3 regions of the Acinetobacter nematophilus genome follow, and region 2 is predicted to be linked to each of the others. Evidence: predicted binding sites of a transcription regulator. Region 2 holds the regulator's gene; each other region holds the start of a gene.

Region 1 (6,070 bases), on a different contig from region 2:
TGACCGACAATACCGTAGAAACGTGTTTGCTTATTGATGTTATAATCTGCACCAACACCATAAAGGTCTTGTTTACGATCATCACGACCATCTAACTCAGTTGTCGCAGAAATATATTCAGCTTTTAATTTAACTGGAGTTGAAGGAATAGTGTAGGCAGCAGTTACACCATACGCATTTTCTTTTAAACCTTTGAATGATGTTACAGTTGTGCCAGAAGTCGTAGAAACTGTATCATCAGTTGGTTTAGCAGTTTGCCACAATGCACCTAAAACTAAACCATCAAGACCGGCAGGTTTCAAATCGATAGAACCTGTCACACGGATTGCATCAGAATATATTGTGTTACCACCTAATTCAGAGCTATATGCGTTATATTTTGATGCTACACCAAAGTTACCTGCAACAGCTGCTGCCAAACCATAGTCTTTGTTGTCATAAGTCAATGATGTTGAAATGCCATCACCAAAACCATCACGGCTACCTTTTTGACCTTTTGCAGAGTTGTTTAATGCAGACGACTCTTCACCTTGTTGGAACATAATGTTGAATGCTAGGCCAGCCAATAATTTTTTATCAGTTTCAAAACCAATCACGTTTTTAAGACGATCTTCACCAACTAAAATAGTAGTCATGTCAAGTTCATTGTGATCGTTAAAGATATCTTGGTTGTTTCCAGCAGCATTTTTGAAGTATGAATCAAACTGACCTACTTTTAACGTTGCGATACCATCTGATTTGATCCCCACGAAACGGTTACGGTTACTGAAAACATCGCCATCACCATCAGCACTGATTTGCCATTCTGCCAAATATACAGCAGATAATTTATCAGTTAATTTTTCTTCCCCTTTAACACCAATACGAGACGCATTAGAGTTTACTTTCGTTACGCTTTCGTCTTTAAAACCATTATTATCAATTTGATCTAAAGTTACGTTGAGCTTACCATACAATGTTGGCGCTGCTTGAGCTGCGCTGATGCTAAGGGTGGCGATTGCTGCAGCGAGTAGCACTTTTTTCATTGAGATTTCTCCAAAACATGTTCAATGCGAGTTTGCTGTTACTTTTTTTATTCAGTAAGTGTTGTTTTGAAACTACTTACTAACTTGCATGCAGTATCTGTAAACTTTGTTACATATAAGTGAAGAATAAATGACAATTTGATGACGTAAACTGAATATTGATGTAATTTTGACAAAAAAAATGAGGCAATAAATGCCTCATTTATATAGAATAATCTTTTACAAGAGTGCGGACTTAATTTTTTCAGCCAACGCTTTAATTTTTTCTTGATCGCCCATCTGTGCAGCATGACGACCTAATTCGTGTACGGAGCTTGGAATAAGATGAAAGTGTACATGTGGTACAGTTTGCCCAGCAGATGCACCAGAGAGCTGCATTAAGACAATACCTTTCGCATCTAGTGCTTTTTCAATTGCTTGAGCAATTTTCTGAACAATTTTAATTGTATAAGCCGCTGCTTCCGGTTCTAAATCCAATAATGTAATGGCTTTCGTTTTGGGAATCACTAAAGTGTGACCATCTGCTTGTGGCATAATATCCATAAATGCAAGCACATGATCATCTTCATAAACTTTTAGTGCTGGAAGTTCGCCACGTAAGATTCGAGCAAAAATATTCTGATCATCATAAGCCATATTCACTTCCTTAAATGTATGAATGTCATTATTTACAATTCAATTCTTTCTGACGTTCCTTAATAGAGTCAAGTTTTTGTTGCTCTTTTTCAGTAAATTTAGGCTTACTTGTATAACAATTGTCATTATTATATTTTGCTTTCGCTTCAGGATCTTTAAAGCAGAAACCTTTTGATGCATAGATCACGTTATAGTCATCCTGCAATTTTTTGCATTCTTGTGCATTATCCGCGAAAGCTTGCGTACCCACAAAAATGGATAAAGCTGAAAGTGTTGCAATAAAATATTTGTTCATGAGTTTGCCTCAAAATTGACATATTCGTGTGTCACTTGATTAGATTATAGGGGCTGGTTGTGATTATTCAATGACGAAAAATTAATCTAATGTAATTTTGCTCCACGATTCATACATTTTTACCGCGGTTGAGAAGTCGCTGTCTGGGAGGGCAATGCTGTTTGCTGCCTGGATTAGACTTTGTGTGAGTCCAAGAATAGGCGTAGAGAGTTTTGCCTCTCGCACTAAATCAATGGCAATTCCTGTATCTTTTGCCAATAAAGGTAGTCCAAAGGTCAGTGGAAAACTTCTGTTGAGAATACGTTGTGGGAGGATCGATTCAGTTACACCACTTTTGCCGCTTGAAGCATTAATACAATCTAATGCCTCATGCAAATTTACGCCATGCGCTTTGAGTGTCGTAAATCCTTCCGCAGCTGCACACAGATGAACGGCCATCATCATGTTATTGACTGCTTTTACCGCAAATCCAGCGCCAGAATCACCGACATGTTTAATCAGTTTACCCATCGCCTGCATTGCAGGTAAAGCAGCTTGAAATGCATTCGCTGATCCGCCTACCATGAACGTGAGTGTGGCATTTTCAGCACCAATCGTTTGTCCGCTTACAGGAGCATCCAAAAAATCAATATCTCGTTGTTTGAGTTGTATTGCCTGTAGACGTGCTGCATCAGGCACACCACTGGTGCAATCTACCCAAATCGCACCTGATTTGATTTTTAGTCCTTGAATTAAATCATCAACATCTTGACTGGTGGGTAAACACGAAAAAATTATATCAGCCTGAACTGCCTGTTCTAATGTTACCGCTTGGGTACCGAACTCAGTTGCATGTTGTTTGGCTTTTTCAAAATTTCGATTCCATACATAAACAGTATCAAAATGTTGAGGTAAATGCGCTGCCATACGATAGCCCATAGCACCTAAACCTATAAACGCAACTGTAGTATTCATAACTGTCTCTTAACTTTTAGTCGATCGTTGTTCTAACCATTTGGATAATGTCGGCCAAAATTCTTCTGCACTTTTTTGGCTAGACATCAGTCCTAAATGTCCTCCAGGAATTAGAGTAAACGTGACATCGCTACTATTTGTCAATGCGATTAAAGGCTTAACCGCATCGGCAGTGACCATTTGATCACTTTTTCCGGCACCTACCATTAAAGAACAATTAATATTTTTAAGTTCTATTGTGTGCCGACTGAGCTGTATGGCGCCATGTTTGAGTGGATTTTGAAGCCATACATTAAACAGCATGTCTTGATTGACACCTCCGGGATAATCCACCATATGATTGAGAAAATTTCCAAGAGTGGCATGTTCATGTAAAAGCGCTCGATCATCTAAATTGAGTAATAATTGTTTGTGACCTTCATACCAGCCTTTGGGATCAAGAACTTTAAATCCTATAGCATTGAGCAAACCTGGAGTATGAATCAGTTTTCTGGGTAAGCCACCTTTATAAAGTGTATCTTTAATTTTTTGGTTTTTGATGATCAGGTTATTGATGCGTTGATACAGTTTTCCGATTCCACCAGATGCATAACTGTCAATAGGGCTGGCAAGTACAATGAGATTTTTCACATAATTAGGTCGGTGTAAAGCACTGTACAGTAAGACAAAAATTCCAGCCATACTCCAGCCATGCAGTGATATTTGATCACTCTGTGAATGCTCTCGAATCTTATCGATACACAAAGGCATAGATTCATCGATAAAGTAAAGAAAGTTTAAATCACGATCTTGATAGCTTAATTTTCCCCAATCCAATAAATAAACATCAAAGCCTTGTTCTGTAAAATATTTAATTAATGAGCGATAAGGATAAAGGTCATAAATTGCCATATTAATTGACAATGGTGCGGTAAAAACCAAAGGTTCTTTAAACTTTTTTTCTGGCGCAGCATAGTAACGTACTTTGGTTTGATGATGCTCTGCAATGACTTCATAAGGTGTACGTTGAGATAAAACCAGTGACTTGCCATTGAATATCCGTGTCGTTAAATTTTTTAACTTGGCTTTCCTTACTTGGAACTTGGCTGATACTTGGGTCATAAGCGATGTTTGTCTCATTTTTACACAGATTTATGCGAAGTGTATGTGATAATTTGCGATTTTACCTTGACCTTAAATACATAGGACGCTCAAAATGTTGGCAATATTTTACAAAGGCAGTTTTAGGACTGAGCAGTTGAAATGAGCCAGCACGACGACATTGAATACCAACTTGACACCTTAGCAATTCGTACCGGTCATACACGCAGTTTTGAAGGAGAACACGGAGAACCAATTTTTCTGACTTCATCATTCGTTTATGAAAATGCAGCTGAAGCGGCAGCAAAATTCTCAGGTGCTGAGCCAGGAAATATTTATTCACGGTTTACCAATCCGACGGTTACGATGTTTGAAAAACGTTTAGCCGCACTCGAAGGGGGTGAACGTGCTGTGGCAACAAGTTCAGGTATGGCAGCAATTATGGCTGTCGCGATGTCTTTCTTAAAAGCTGGCGATCATGTGATCTGTTCACGTGCTGTTTTTGGTTCAACAGTTGCGTTATTTGAAAAGTATGTTGCCAAATTTAATGTTGCCGTGACTTTTGTTGACTTAACAGATCTAAGTGCATGGCAAGCAGCTGTTCGTCCTGAAACCAAATTACTTTTTGTTGAATCACCATCCAATCCATTGGCAGAAGTGGCTGATATTCAAGCCTTATCTGATTTAGCACATGCAAATGATGCTTTGTTGGCAATTGACAACAGTTTCTGCACACCAATCTTGCAACGCCCATTACAGTTTGGTGCGGACCTCGTGATTTATTCAGCAACTAAATATTTAGACGGGCAAGGTCGAGCATTGGGTGGCGCTGTCGTAGGTAATCACAAACTTCTTGAAGACGTTTTTGGTTATGTGAGAACTACAGGACCATCTATGAGTCCTTTCAATGCTTGGGTATTTTTAAAAGGTTTGGAAACACTGAGATTGCGTATGAAAGCGCACTCTGAAAGTGCGCAGATCATCGCTGAATGGTTGGTTAAACATCCGAAAGTTGAGAAAGTTTACTTTGCTGGATTACCAGAGCATGTTGGTCATGAATTGGCGGCGAAACAGCAAACAGGCTTTGGTGGGATTGTCTCATTTGAGGTGAAAGGTGAGCGAGAAGGGGCATGGAAAGTCATCGATCATACACAATTCATTTCAATTACAGGCAACTTAGGCGACGCCAAGTCAACCATAACTCATCCTGCCACAACGACACATGGTAAACTTTCGCCTGAAGCAAAAGCTGCAGCGGGTATCCGTGAAGGTTTAATCCGTTTGTCTGTTGGTTTAGAAGACGTCAATGATATTATTCGTGACCTTTCTCACGGATTAGATTTAATTTAAGATAAGCTAATTTGTAAATATAGCCTTAGATTCATTTTGTGAACTTTTAACCAAGCATTCACGACAGAAGATTAGGTAAAAATTAATTTGTAGACTTTGTTCGGAGTACCTTATGAACATTAATATGTTGATGCAACAAGCGCAACGCATGCAAAAAGACATGGAAAGTAATGTCAAGAAAGCTAAAGAAAAACTGGCTCAAACTGAAGTTCAAGCAGAAGCTGGTGGTGGTTTAGTCAAAGTAACCATGACCTGCCGCAATGTGGTTAAACGTATCGAAATCAGCCCAGATTTATTACAGGACGATCCGGAAATGATTGAGGATCTGATTGCTGCTGCAATGAATGATGCTGCACGTCAAGCTGAGACCATTTCAGAAGCAACCATGAAAGAAGCCAATTCAGGAATGGGTCTACCTCCGGGCCTTTCAGGTTTGTTCTAAGGAATCTTAGGTGTTTAGCGACCGTTTTGATCAGCTTGTACAAGCGTTACGGATATTGCCCAGTGTTGGACCAAAATCGGCTCAACGCATGGCATTGCATCTGATTATGAAAAACAAAGAAGGTGCGATTGGTTTAGCACATGCGTTAAATGAAGCAACTTCTTTTATTCATGAATGTAGTATTTGCCACTCTCTGACAGAAAATGAAGTTTGTGATATTTGTTGTTCAAACGATCGGGATGATCAACTGCTTTGTGTAGTTGAATCTCCTGCTGATGTTATGGCAAT
Region 2 (6,070 bases):
TACTGGGCAACGTTTGGCAGCTAGACGCGGCGGTCACATTCCAAATGCACAACATTTTGAGTGGAGTACTGCAATTAACCGCCAAAATCATTTAAAATTGCATCCTCTAGAGCGCACGCAACAACGTCTAGAACAATTGGGCTTTCAATTTGATCAACCTGTGGTGGTGTACTGTCAATCACATCATCGTTCAGGCTTGGCTTATATTTTAGGTCGGTTACTGGATTGGAATATCCAAGCCTATGATGGTGCGTGGAGTGAGTGGGGCAATCGCCTCGATAGTCCAATTATTACTGGAGAATCACCTGCGTGAGTCTTACATCAACCTTAAAAAAACAAATTTTTATTCAAGCTCAAAAAGTTGTTCCACAACAACAACTCAGCCGTGTTGTTGGCAAAGTTGCAGCCAGTGAAAACCCAGTCGTTAAAAACTTAGCGATTCAAGCTTTTAAAGCTCAGTACGGGATTGATCTTTCGATTGCTGAGCAAACGGATGCGTTGAAATATAAATCGTTTAATGATTTTTTTACTCGTGCCCTGAAACAGGGTGTACGAGAAATTGATACAGATCCGAGTAGTATTGTTTCTCCTGCAGATGGTGCGATTTCACAATTAGGAAAAATTAAAGATGGAGATATCTTTCAAGCCAAAGGTCAGCATTTTACTGTAGAGCAATTGATTGGTGACCCAAAATTGGCTGCACCTTTTGTTCATGGAGAATTTGCAACAGTTTATCTATCGCCACGTGATTATCATCGTGTGCATATGCCATTTGCAGGAACCCTGACGGAAACTTTATATATCCCAGGTGAATTATTCTCAGTCAACCAAACCACTGCTGAAAATATTCCGGGCTTGTTTGCACGTAACGAGCGTATGGTGTGTCTGTTTGATACTGAATTGGGGCGTATGGCTGTAGTTCTGGTGGGTGCGATGATCGTCGCGGGTATTGAAACTGTGGCAACAGGCAAAGTGAAGCCAACTGGACGTTTAGAATTGAACCATCATGAGTTGGTGTTGGAAAAAGGTGCTGAGCTCGGACGTTTTTATCTAGGCTCAACTGCAATTGTATTGTTTGAGCAAGATAAAATGAATTGGGATGCACAATTTAAAGCCAATTCCGCTGTTGTGATGGGTGAGGCTCTAGGGCACACACTATAATTTCTTGATTCATAGTGGGTTGTATTTTTTCATGTAGAGAATACAACTCCTCTAAAAATATCACAGGTTTGTATTACATTTATATTTAAAGCAAACGATATAATATCAAATGTAAAAAATAAGTTGGATTCACCAACAGCATCATAGTTTTGCGTATATATCTCCACTCAACATGGAGACATCCATGCCCCCTCGCGATAGCGATTTAGAAAAAATTCGCAGACCCCAAAGCACATCCATCTTATTTACAATTGGCGTACCATATAAAAATGCTGATGAAATTTGATATTGGAAACGTTATCCGAAGCTGTTTGTGGCAGGACATATTTTATAAGGTATTGTTTCTGCGGCCTATTGAATAGGTTGCTGGTGACTGAAAAGTTTTAGGCTAAGCAGCGATATCGCTGCGCAAGATGGTTGCTCTTGCGGAGCTTGACTATTCATGCCGAGACAAAATTCAATCGAGTCGAAGGCTGATCCTGAAATTGAGTGAAAACTCAGCCAAGATCCTTGTTTTTCAATCAATGAAAAATATAGTGATGTTGAACTCAGGTTCACTGAGATAAAAACTTATTTTAATTTTTAGGATAAATCAAAGCCCATGCGCTTTTAAATAAGATTGTTTTAAAGCTTGTGCATCTGCTAAAGCATTGTGTGGGGTTTCAGACGCTACATGTGTTTCGATTGGATCTGGCATCCAGAGTCGCATGGACAGTGAAGGCGTTCGTATACACTTTCCTGCTGAGAGTACTAAACTCCGCATAAACAAAGCAAAATCTTCTGGCCAATCTGCGATGATTTCAATCTGTTCATATTGAAACAAAAAAATCTGCAAACGACTTTGAAATTTTTTGAATTGAATGGGTGGCTGGTTTAACCGTGGTATCACATGATCTTTTACCCATGGTACAGGATTTGGGCATTCTAAAACCTCATAAAATGATTGATGCTGTTCATCGACCAATGCCAATGAAATCAGTTCACCACCAAAACCATTAAACTCACAATCTAAAAATAATTTCATTTAAATTAATCAAGAATTAACCAGCAAAATCAAGGCGCTCTTTAGGGAACACCACTCTAAAAACTGAACCTTGGTTTTCTTTAGAATCAATTTCAAGATAAGCATTATGTTGCATTAAAACATGCTTTACGATTGCTAAACCTAGGCCTGTTCCACCCGTTTGTCGACTTCTCGCACTGTCTACGCGATAAAAACGTTCAGTTAAACGCGGGATATGCTTGGGATCAATCCCAATGCCCGTGTCTTCAACAGTAAAATAACCATGTTCAGTGTCATCATGCCAACCAATCGTCACAGTTCCCCCTTTAGGAGTATATTTGATTGCATTGGTAATTAAGTTACTGAAAGCACTGGCAAGTTCTGCATCTGAACCAATCAGATCACAATGGCTGTCGATATCCAAATTTAAAGTGTGTCCATAATCAACGTTATAGGCTTGTGCATCATCAAAAAGTTGATTCATCAAATTGGGCATATCGATAATTTGGTTTTTAGCGACCTGTTTATTGCCTTCCAGCCGAGAAAGTAACAGTAAATCATTCACCAAGGCATTCATGCGTCGCGTTTGAGATTGCATCTGTTCAAAGGCGCGTTTCCAACGAGGATTTAGATCTTCTTGGTCAGTAAAAGTTTCAATATAGCCGCTGAGAACTGTTAAGGGTGTACGAAGCTCGTGCGAAATGTTATCCACAAAGTCTTTACGCATCTGCTCAAGATTGTGTACGCGGGTTACATCATAAGCGACCAACAAACGACTCTCACTGCCAAAGCGAGTCAGTTTGATTTGCACATAATGTTCTTCAAACACGGATGACTTTATTTTTATACCATCAGGTGATTGATCAATATTATTAAAATATTCGATAAAACTCGGTTGGCGGATAATGGTTAAAATATTGCGCCCACGGTCTAAAGGTTGAATGCCCAGCAGTTTTTCCGCAGCAGGGTTCCACCATTCGATTTGATGAAGTTCATCTGTTAAAACCACAGCTTCTGCCAAAGCCACCAAGGACGATTGTGCACGATCAATCAAGCCGACCATTTCAGCTTGAACAACTCGTTCTTGGCGTTGTGCACGATAGACATTAAACAGTAGCGCTCCCCAAATGCCTTCGAGATTAGGTGGAGAATCGTAAGGGCGATTAGAAATCCATTCATTGACCAAATACAAAGAACGCAATTGAAATGCAAAAAAAACGGCAAAACCGATGGAAATACAAATCCAAAAATAACCGATCCCTAACCCAATAAATCCGCCAATAATCAGTAAAAAAGCCAACAGGCGTAAGTCTTGTTTTGCAAACTCCCACAAACTGCTGTAGCGGAACTTTTTATGTTCACGTGCAATATCTGGGACGGGATAGGGTTCATACATAGAAATTTATTTACCTTGAGAATGCTTAACCTATGGCAACATCTGCACGGGTAGAGAAACGATATCCAGTTCCACGTACGGTTTGTACATAGCGATCTGCGCCATAAGGTTCAAGCACTTTACGCAAGCGACGGATGTGAACATCAATGGTACGGTCTTCAATATAAACATTTCCACCCCAAACTTGGTCAAGTAGTTGGGCACGTGTGTAGGCACGCTCTGGATGCGTCATAAAGAAGGCCAATAAACGGTATTCTGTTGGGCCCATATCTAAAATACTGTCACCAAAACTTACGCGCTGGCTAACAGGATCAAGTACCAGACCATTGGCATCAATGGTTTTTTCGCCACTCAATGCATTGGCACGACGCAGTACGGCCTTGATACGGGAAACCAATTCACGTGTTGAAAAAGGCTTGGTCATATAGTCATCTGCACCAGCATCAAGACCTTGAACTTTATGGTCTTCTTCGCCACGTGCAGTCAACATAATCACTGGAATTTCTGCCAGATTTTCATCTCGCTTTAAGCGACGGCATAGATCGACACCGCTGACACCACCTGGCATCATCCAATCAAGCAAGATCAAGGATGGGCGTTGATCTACGATCATTTGATGGGCTTGTTTTGCATCTTCAGCTTGCAGGCACTGAAAACCTGCCATATCCAATGAGGTATGGATCATTTCCCGAATCGGAAGTTCGTCATCGACGATTAATATATAGTCATCTTTCACAACGCAATATCCTATGTATGAACGGTGAACCGTCTTTTATTTATGACAGGCTTATTACAAAGATTAATTATGACAGTATCATTGCAAAAACAAGATGTAGACGAATTTTTGCAAAAAAATGTGACAAAAAATGGGCGATGTGATGAAAATTAGATGACATTTTTAAATAATCTGTTCATTTTGCCCAAAGAAAAAGCATCAAATTAAATCATAAAAATTAAAATGTGACAGTTTTATGACATTATTTATTCAGTAGCAAGAGTAAAACTTCGTGGCTATTTAGGTGAAAAAGTATCAATTAATGACACAAAAACCACTTCGCAAGCGGAAACAATTTCTTCAAGAGATTGTTTAAAACCGCCCATGACCCAGCGTACGGCAATTTGTGTAACATAGCCATTTAAGCCTGTAGCAACCAACGAAATCTCCTGTTCACTGCGTTCAATATGCGGCATCATCAGGGTGACAAAAGAATGAATTAATCGATCAAAACGCCCCATAGTTTCGTGAATAGTTGCGTGATTATGTAGCTCTTGAACCAACATGGCATCAATATAAATAATACGGGCAACACGTGGATCGTTTTTTAACATGGTAAAAATTGCGGTTAAGCCTCCTTTAATCATATTTCTAGGCTCAGGCGCACCTTGCATCACGCCTTGCATGACAGTTTGCTGCAATTGTTCAATTAACTGTAAAAAAATGACTTGGAACAGTTCCTCACTCTTTTTAAATGATTCATAAAAATAGCGTTCAGTCAGCTTTGCTTCATTACAAATATCTTTGACTGTGACGGAAAAGAAACCATGTGTTCCATATGCCGCGATGCCTGCTTCAATCAGTTTTTCTCGGCGTGCGAGCTTTCTTTCGGACAAGGACATGCCTTTGAATTGGCGTTCTTTTGTGGTTCTATTTATGGTTTTCTTTTCAGTTAAGCGAGATTCAGTCATTGTAAAAAATTACTCGTGTCATGTTCGATTGTCACAAAGAAGGGATTATTTTAGCAATAAAAGCCATTGAAACCTATTTAAGATTTTTTGTATAAAAAAACAACTGCTCATTCACAATATAATATTGACAATAGTTATTGTCAAAATTATATTGAGCAGATGAGCTGCACATTATCAGTATTATTGTGTGCGGATTTTAATAAAGGATAGACAATGAAAAATTTTAAAAACAAAGTCGCTGCAATTACAGGTGCTGGCTCTGGTATGGGACAACAGCTTGCGATTTTACTGGCAAAAGCAGGCTGTCATTTATCAATCAGTGATGTGAATGAAAAAGGTTTGGCAGAAACAATCGAATTGGTTAAACCTTATAATGTTCGTGTTACTTCTAAGAAAGTAAATGTGGCAAATGTCGAGGAAATGCGTACATGGGCTGCTGAAACCGTACAGAATCATGGTTCTGTGAACATGATTTTCAACAATGCGGGGGTTGCTTTAGGTTCGACTGTAGAAGGCGCGACCTATGAAGAACTTGAATGGATTATGAATATCAATTTCTGGGGTGTCGTTTACGGAACCAAAGAATTTTTACCATATATCAAGAAAACTGGTGACGGTCATATTATCAATATTTCGAGTTTATTTGGTTTAACTGCTCAGCCGACGCAATCTGCTTATAATGCATCGAAATTTGCGGTACGTGGTTTTACTGAATCATTACGTCAGGAATTAGACATCGAGAATTGTGGTGTATCTGCATTATGTGTACACCCAGGTGGTATCCGTACCAACATTGCCAATGATGCACGTATGAATGACAGTTT
Region 3 (6,070 bases), on a different contig from region 2:
GTGAGTGCAACCAGTACAGATGCGGTCAATGGTTCACAATTATTTGCGACCAACAAAGCCATAGAGGACAGCAAAACCCACTATGTCAGTGTTAATGATGGTGGTAAACAAGGTGCTAACTACAATAATGATGGTGCAACAGGTAAAAATGCTGTAGCCATGGGTGTAGGCGCGAGTGCAGCGGGTGAAAATGCAATTGCGATTGGCAATAACAATAAGGTGGCTCAAAACAATACGTCTGTATTCGGTAGTAATATCACCACAACTCAAGCCAACAGTGTTGTTTTAGGTCATGAATCTACTGATCGAGCAGCGACTTCAGCGTCTAAAGTGACGATTCTTGGTCAAGATTATGCTTTTGCAGGCGTAGGCTCAGCAGCCAATGGTGTCGTGAGTGTGGGTAAAGTCGGTGGTGAACGTCAAATCATTAATGTTGCAGCGGGGCAACTCAGTGCAACCAGTACAGATGCAGTCAACGGTTCACAATTGTATGCAACGAATCAAGCCATCTCTTCTTTACAAGATCAAGTGGCAGGTTCAAAAAGTACAATTTCTGAAGGTAAAAATACTACAGTGACCAAAACCACTAATGCAGATGGTTCAACAGACTATCAAGTGGCGACTAAAGATGATGTGAGTTTTGACTCTGTGACAGTCGGTGGTATTAAAGCAGATGGTCAAACCAACAAGATTACAGGTTTGGCTGATGGTAGTGTGAGCGCAACTTCGAATGAAGCGGTCAACGGTAGTCAATTGCATGGTACTGCTGAAAGTATCGCAACAAGCTTAGGTGGAAATGCCAAAGTCAATGCTGATGGTACGATCAGTACCAGTAACATTGGTAACACCGGTAAAGACAATGTGCATGACGCCATTGCCTCAATACAAGGGCAGGTTGCAGGATCTAAAACCAGTGTATCTGCTGGTAAAAATACTGTAGTGAGCAGTAGTACCAATGCGGATGGTTCAAATAACTATCAAGTGGCTTTGGCTGATGATATTAAACTGAACTCTGTAACCTCCAATCAAGTAACCGCAAACCAAGTCACAGCCAATCAGGTGATGGCGAATCAGGTCAATGTGGGTAAAGTCACCATTGATGGTACCACCAATAAAGTCAGTGGTTTGGCGAATGGGACAATCAGTAAAGATTCTACGGATGCAGTCAATGGCTCACAGCTGCACCAAACCAACAGCCATGTATCTCAATATTTGGGTGGAGGTTCAGCGCTAAATCCAGATGGTACAATTGCTGCACCTACCTATAATGTTGCTGGTGGAACTTATCACAATGTAGGAGATGCTTTAGGTGCTGTTGATGCTCGAGTAACGAATCTAGAACAAGCATTCTATAACACCAATAAAAATATGGAAGATTTACGTAATGATACTTATGCAGGAATTGCAGGTGCAATGGCTGTAGGGAATTTACCGCAACCGACTGAAGCAGGTATGAGCATGATGAGTGCAGGTCTTTCTGGTTATCGTGGTGAAACTGCAGTTGCCGTAGGCATCAGTGCGATTACCGAGAGCAATAAAATTGTCTGGAAAATGGGCGCTTCTGCAGATAGTCGTAGCAATATTGGTGGTGCTGTATCTGTGGGATATCAGTGGAAATAAACTAAACGAGAAATTTAGATTTTATTATTTCTTAAATAAGTTTTCAAAAGCTCAGCCCCTCATAGGGCTGAGTTTTTTATGAGAATCAATCTGTTGAGAAACTCATACAGTAAAATATAATTTCTCTTGCTGAATAAAATCAATGCGAAGAAGCTATTGTTTAATCATATAGAGTTTCATTGCGATACTTTACATTTAAAGTTTGAATCAATTTGCATAGGCAAAACCACATGATTGGAAAACAAGCAATGGTTCAAAAGTACAAAAGAAATGAATCCCCAAATTTTCCAACAATTTGTATAAAAGCATAAAGTTGATTCGTATGGATGATTGCAATCAAATCACTTATATGAATGATCTGGCAGTTTGACTATAGATTTTCAAGTTTAAACGAAAATTGGCTTTAAATTTGCATGCTTGTATAGCGCTGAGTTGTATTGTCAAAATTTGATGAATGCTTATTCAAAAAATGTGTCTGTTTTTTCATCAAATTGTCACAAATATCGTAGATACTCGATGGAAATATAGATTCATCTGTCATATTTGACTGAAATATTACAAATATTATTTCAGGTAGAAATGTAATATTTTTCGAAAATTAATTTCGCTAAATTATTATAAGTTGCTGAATATATTTGATAAAAATATAAAATAAGTCGCAAGGACTGCGAAGTAATGGAGTGAAAAAAGTAAAAAATTCACTTCATTGGAGAGCTATTTGTCATATAATTGTCACAATTTAATTGAACAATAAGCGCATTCTAATATTCGCTTACCTTCTGCATGAATTCGAATTTACCTCCCGTCTCAGATTCTGCACCATCGTCTCAAGCTGCTAAATCGACGAATGTGCATGTACCTACACCGAAATTCTTTATGCCGGTGTTTCTGACGATTATTATTGCAACCTTGATTTATATTGGGGTGCAAGTTAGTGCAGATTTAGCACATGTTCCTCCTTTAAGCCTTTATTCAGTCATTCTTTTAGCGACTGCTTTATTCATTGCTTTAGGCTTTGAATTTGTAAACGGTTTCCATGATACAGCCAATGCTGTGGCTACAGTCATTTATACCAATGCTTTGCCTGCACCAGTTGCAGTGATGTGGGCTGGTTTTTGTAATTTCCTTGGGGTAATGGTCGCAAGTGGTGCTGTTGCTTACGGAATCATTGCATTACTTCCTGTTGAGTTAATCATGAATGTTGGGAGTGGTGCAGGCTTTGCGATGGTATTTGCCATGCTGATTGCTGCGATTCTTTGGAATTTAGGTACTTGGTTTTTGGGTATTCCAGCATCGAGTTCTCATACCTTGATTGGTTCAATTTTAGGTGTGGGGATCATGAACTACATTTTGCATGCCTCCAGTGGTGCAAGTGGTGTAGACATGGATCAGGTCATTAAAGTTGGGAAAGCATTGTTGTTTTCTCCTTTAATTGGCTTTGCTTTTGCAGCAGTGGTGTTCCTGATTGTTAAAAAGTTATTTAAAAAGCAACTTGAACTATTCCAGCCACCAGAAGGCAATAAGCCACCACCACCTTTGATTCGTGCGATTCTTATTTTTACCTGTACGGGTGTCAGCTTTGCGCATGGCTCAAATGATGGTCAAAAAGGTATGGGACTTATCATGCTGATTTTGATTGGGATTGTGCCTTTGGCTTATTCTTTAAACCGTGGTTTGGATCAACAGCATTTACAGTCATTTTCACAATTGTCTGGTCAAACTGCGACAGCGATTTATGCAGAACATGCTGATATTCCTGACGAGCAAGCACGTGCAACGATCACTAAGTTTATTCAAACCAAAGAAATGAATACTGCTGTGGTACCCGCTTTGGCAAGTTTGACTGACCATTTGGGTGAGCGTGTTGGAAAGTTTGGGAATCTTCAAGATATTCCAGAAGCTGAAGTCTCTTCTTTACGCAATGATATGTATTTAAGCACAACAGCATTTAAACGTTTGGAAAAAGCAGATCAACTTCCAAAAATGGATGAAGCTCAAGCCAAGGTCGTGAAAGACTATCGTAAAAATCTCGATTCATTTCTACAGTATATTCCAAATTGGGTGAAAGTTGCTGTTGCCTTGGCTTTGGGTCTGGGTACGATGGTGGGCTGGAAGCGTATTGTGGTGACTGTGGGAGAACGTATCGGTAAGCATCATATGACCTATGGTCAAGGGATGTCTGCTGAACTTGTCGCAATGTCCACTATTGCAGCTGCGGATGGTTTTGGTTTGCCTGTATCAACAACACATGTACTTAATAGTGCGGTTGCAGGAACGATGGTTGCCAACAAATCTGGGTTGAATTTTGCGACGGTTAAAACGATTCTTTCGGCTTGGATCTTTACCTTACCTGCGACCATTTGTTTATCCGGTGGACTGTTCTGGTTATTGTTAAAAGTATTTAATTAAGATCAGTCTTATTGCTTTGTTCAACAATGAATATTGATATGATTGGCATTTAAATCTAAAATCTTAAAAAGTGTACTTCGGTACACTTTTTTTTAAACAATGTATGAGTTTTTGCAATGTGAATAACACAATTTCACCATTGAAAAAAACTTTTAAAATAACTATGGTGTGGCAGTAAATCACACTTGAGAAAAATGAGCATGTATTTAAGAAAAGCCCTGTATGCTGCTGTATTATTTGGAATGTCTTTACCTGTTTTGGCTCAGGGAATTGTATTAAATCATGAAGATATCCGTACAGATTTAAACTGGTTAAATCAACAAGGTGTGATTCAAATCAGTACTTCAACTTGGCCAATGAGTGGTGATGAAATTCAACGTGCATTATCTCAAGCGAAGATTTCCAACAATACACAACAAAAAGTCATCGATTCGATTCAGAATGCATTAAAAGCGGATAATCAAACAGTAAAACTGGGTTTATTTGCAGAAACAGATCAGAAGAATATTCCACAGGCATTTGGTGACAGTCAAAAGGCCCAGTATGTGGGTTCACTTGAGTTTAATGCAGGTGGTGAAAACTGGGATGCCAAACTCCGTGTGAATGGAGAAAAAGACCCTCAAATTGATAATGGTCGTGATGTCAATGTTGAAGGTTCATATATTGCAGGAAAGTTATGGAATCAATGGGTCATTGCTGGTCAGATCCCAACATATTGGGGACCTGGGCATGATGGAAGTTTGATTCGTGGTGATGCCAGCCGTCCAGTCTATGGGTTTACAGCGCAACGTGCCGAACAAAAAGCGTTTGAATCTAAATGGTTGTCTTGGATTGGACCTTGGCAATATCAAGCCTTTGCAGGACAGTTAGAAGATTATAAAGCCGTGCCTGATGCCAAGCTTTTGGGATTTCGTTTGACTGTTCAACCCTTACCTTATTTAGAATTGGGTGCTTCACGTACTTTACAATGGGGTGGAGAGGGGCGTTCACAAAGTTGGGATTCATTATGGAATGCAATCAAAGGCAATGACAACTTTGAAAATGGTGATGATGATAAATCTAATCAGGTTGCAGGTTTTGATGCCCGTTTAAATCTTCAATCCTTATTAAATGTTCCAGTTAGTTTTTACGGGCAATATGTGGGTGAAGATGAAGCAGGATTATTACCTTCTAAGAAAATGTATTTAGCGGGTGCTGATTATTCGACTAACTTTAAAAATATGCCGGTTCAGTTTTATGCTGAATGGGCCGATACAACAACCAATGGTGATGTAAAAGGAATTTCTTATAATCATTATATCTATAAAGACGGTTACTATCAGCAAGGTTTCCCATTGGGGCATGCGATGGGTGGGGATGGTGAAATGGTTTCTGTAGGCGGTAATATTCGCTTTGATGTGATGAACCGTTTGTCTGGGCGTGTACTCTATGCCAAAGTGAATCAATCAGCGAGTTTATTTGCTGACAAACAAATCAATTTAGCTTTTCCAGAACAGGATAAGATCAAAGCTTTGGATTTAACATGGACACATTATATTAAGCCGACTATGCCTTTAAAAATCAACGGCTGGGTCAGTGATTCGGATGTACATGGGAATGATGCGGGGGCTTCGGTTGGTATCGAAATTCCTTTGGATAAAGCATTATTTGGTCATTAAGTTGCCTTCTATTCAAACGATATCTTCCTAATTTGAGGGAGATATTGTTTGATGATGAGACCTCAAGTTAAAGGTATTTCTTGATCATTGACCTAAATCAAAAACGTTCATTTAAGCTATAAAATCTAAGACAAACTTGAATGTTTTATCAGTATCAATGCGCTGATCAAGTTAACGCTTTTTTATATTGAATAAATCCTGTTTTAGACGCGATGTGATCATATAAATATTGAGCCGTGATATTTGACTCTTGAGTCAGCCAATAAACGCGATCAAATTTTCCATTGCAGATCTGATAACAATGCTGGATTAATTGAGTTGCTAAACCTTGGTTTCTAAATTGTTCATCGATGAAAAGATCCTGTAAATAGCAATAGGGCAAA

The links. The regulator PhoB, encoded in region 2, activates phosphate uptake and scavenging genes when phosphate is short. The targets are predictions, from matches to a motif close to TGTCATNAANCTGTCATAA.
Region 1: the regulator PhoB is predicted to act here: its motif matches at 1,154-1,172, upstream of OSH00_RS07100 (porin).
Region 3: the regulator PhoB is predicted to act here: its motif matches at 2,340-2,358, upstream of OSH00_RS02855 (inorganic phosphate transporter).

What each region holds. Positions count from the first base shown of each region.
Region 1 is NZ_JAPKMY010000002.1:716,427-722,496, reverse strand. Features, by position in the region: gene OSH00_RS07100 (porin) at 1-1,025, opposite strand, end outside; gene OSH00_RS07095 (HIT family protein) at 1,245-1,661, opposite strand; gene OSH00_RS07090 (YARHG domain-containing protein) at 1,690-1,956, opposite strand; gene OSH00_RS07085 (NAD(P)-dependent oxidoreductase) at 2,038-2,910, opposite strand; gene OSH00_RS07080 (alpha/beta fold hydrolase) at 2,920-4,011, opposite strand; gene OSH00_RS07075 (O-succinylhomoserine sulfhydrylase) at 4,153-5,340, shown strand; gene OSH00_RS07070 (YbaB/EbfC family nucleoid-associated protein) at 5,453-5,782, shown strand; gene recR (recombination mediator RecR) at 5,793-6,070, shown strand, end outside.
Region 2 is NZ_JAPKMY010000007.1:76,984-83,053, forward strand. Features, by position in the region: gene OSH00_RS13490 (sulfurtransferase) at 1-313, shown strand, start outside; gene asd (archaetidylserine decarboxylase) at 310-1,161, shown strand; gene OSH00_RS13500 (hypothetical protein) at 1,754-2,185, opposite strand; gene phoR (phosphate regulon sensor histidine kinase PhoR) at 2,202-3,560, opposite strand; gene phoB (phosphate regulon transcriptional regulator PhoB) at 3,586-4,296, opposite strand; gene OSH00_RS13515 (TetR/AcrR family transcriptional regulator) at 4,572-5,246, opposite strand; gene OSH00_RS13520 (SDR family NAD(P)-dependent oxidoreductase) at 5,460-6,070, shown strand, end outside.
Region 3 is NZ_JAPKMY010000001.1:597,447-603,516, reverse strand. Features, by position in the region: gene OSH00_RS02860 (YadA-like family protein) at 1-1,620, shown strand, start outside; gene OSH00_RS02855 (inorganic phosphate transporter) at 2,404-4,029, shown strand; gene OSH00_RS02850 (capsule assembly Wzi family protein) at 4,230-5,687, shown strand; gene OSH00_RS02845 (GNAT family N-acetyltransferase) at 5,854-6,070, opposite strand, start outside.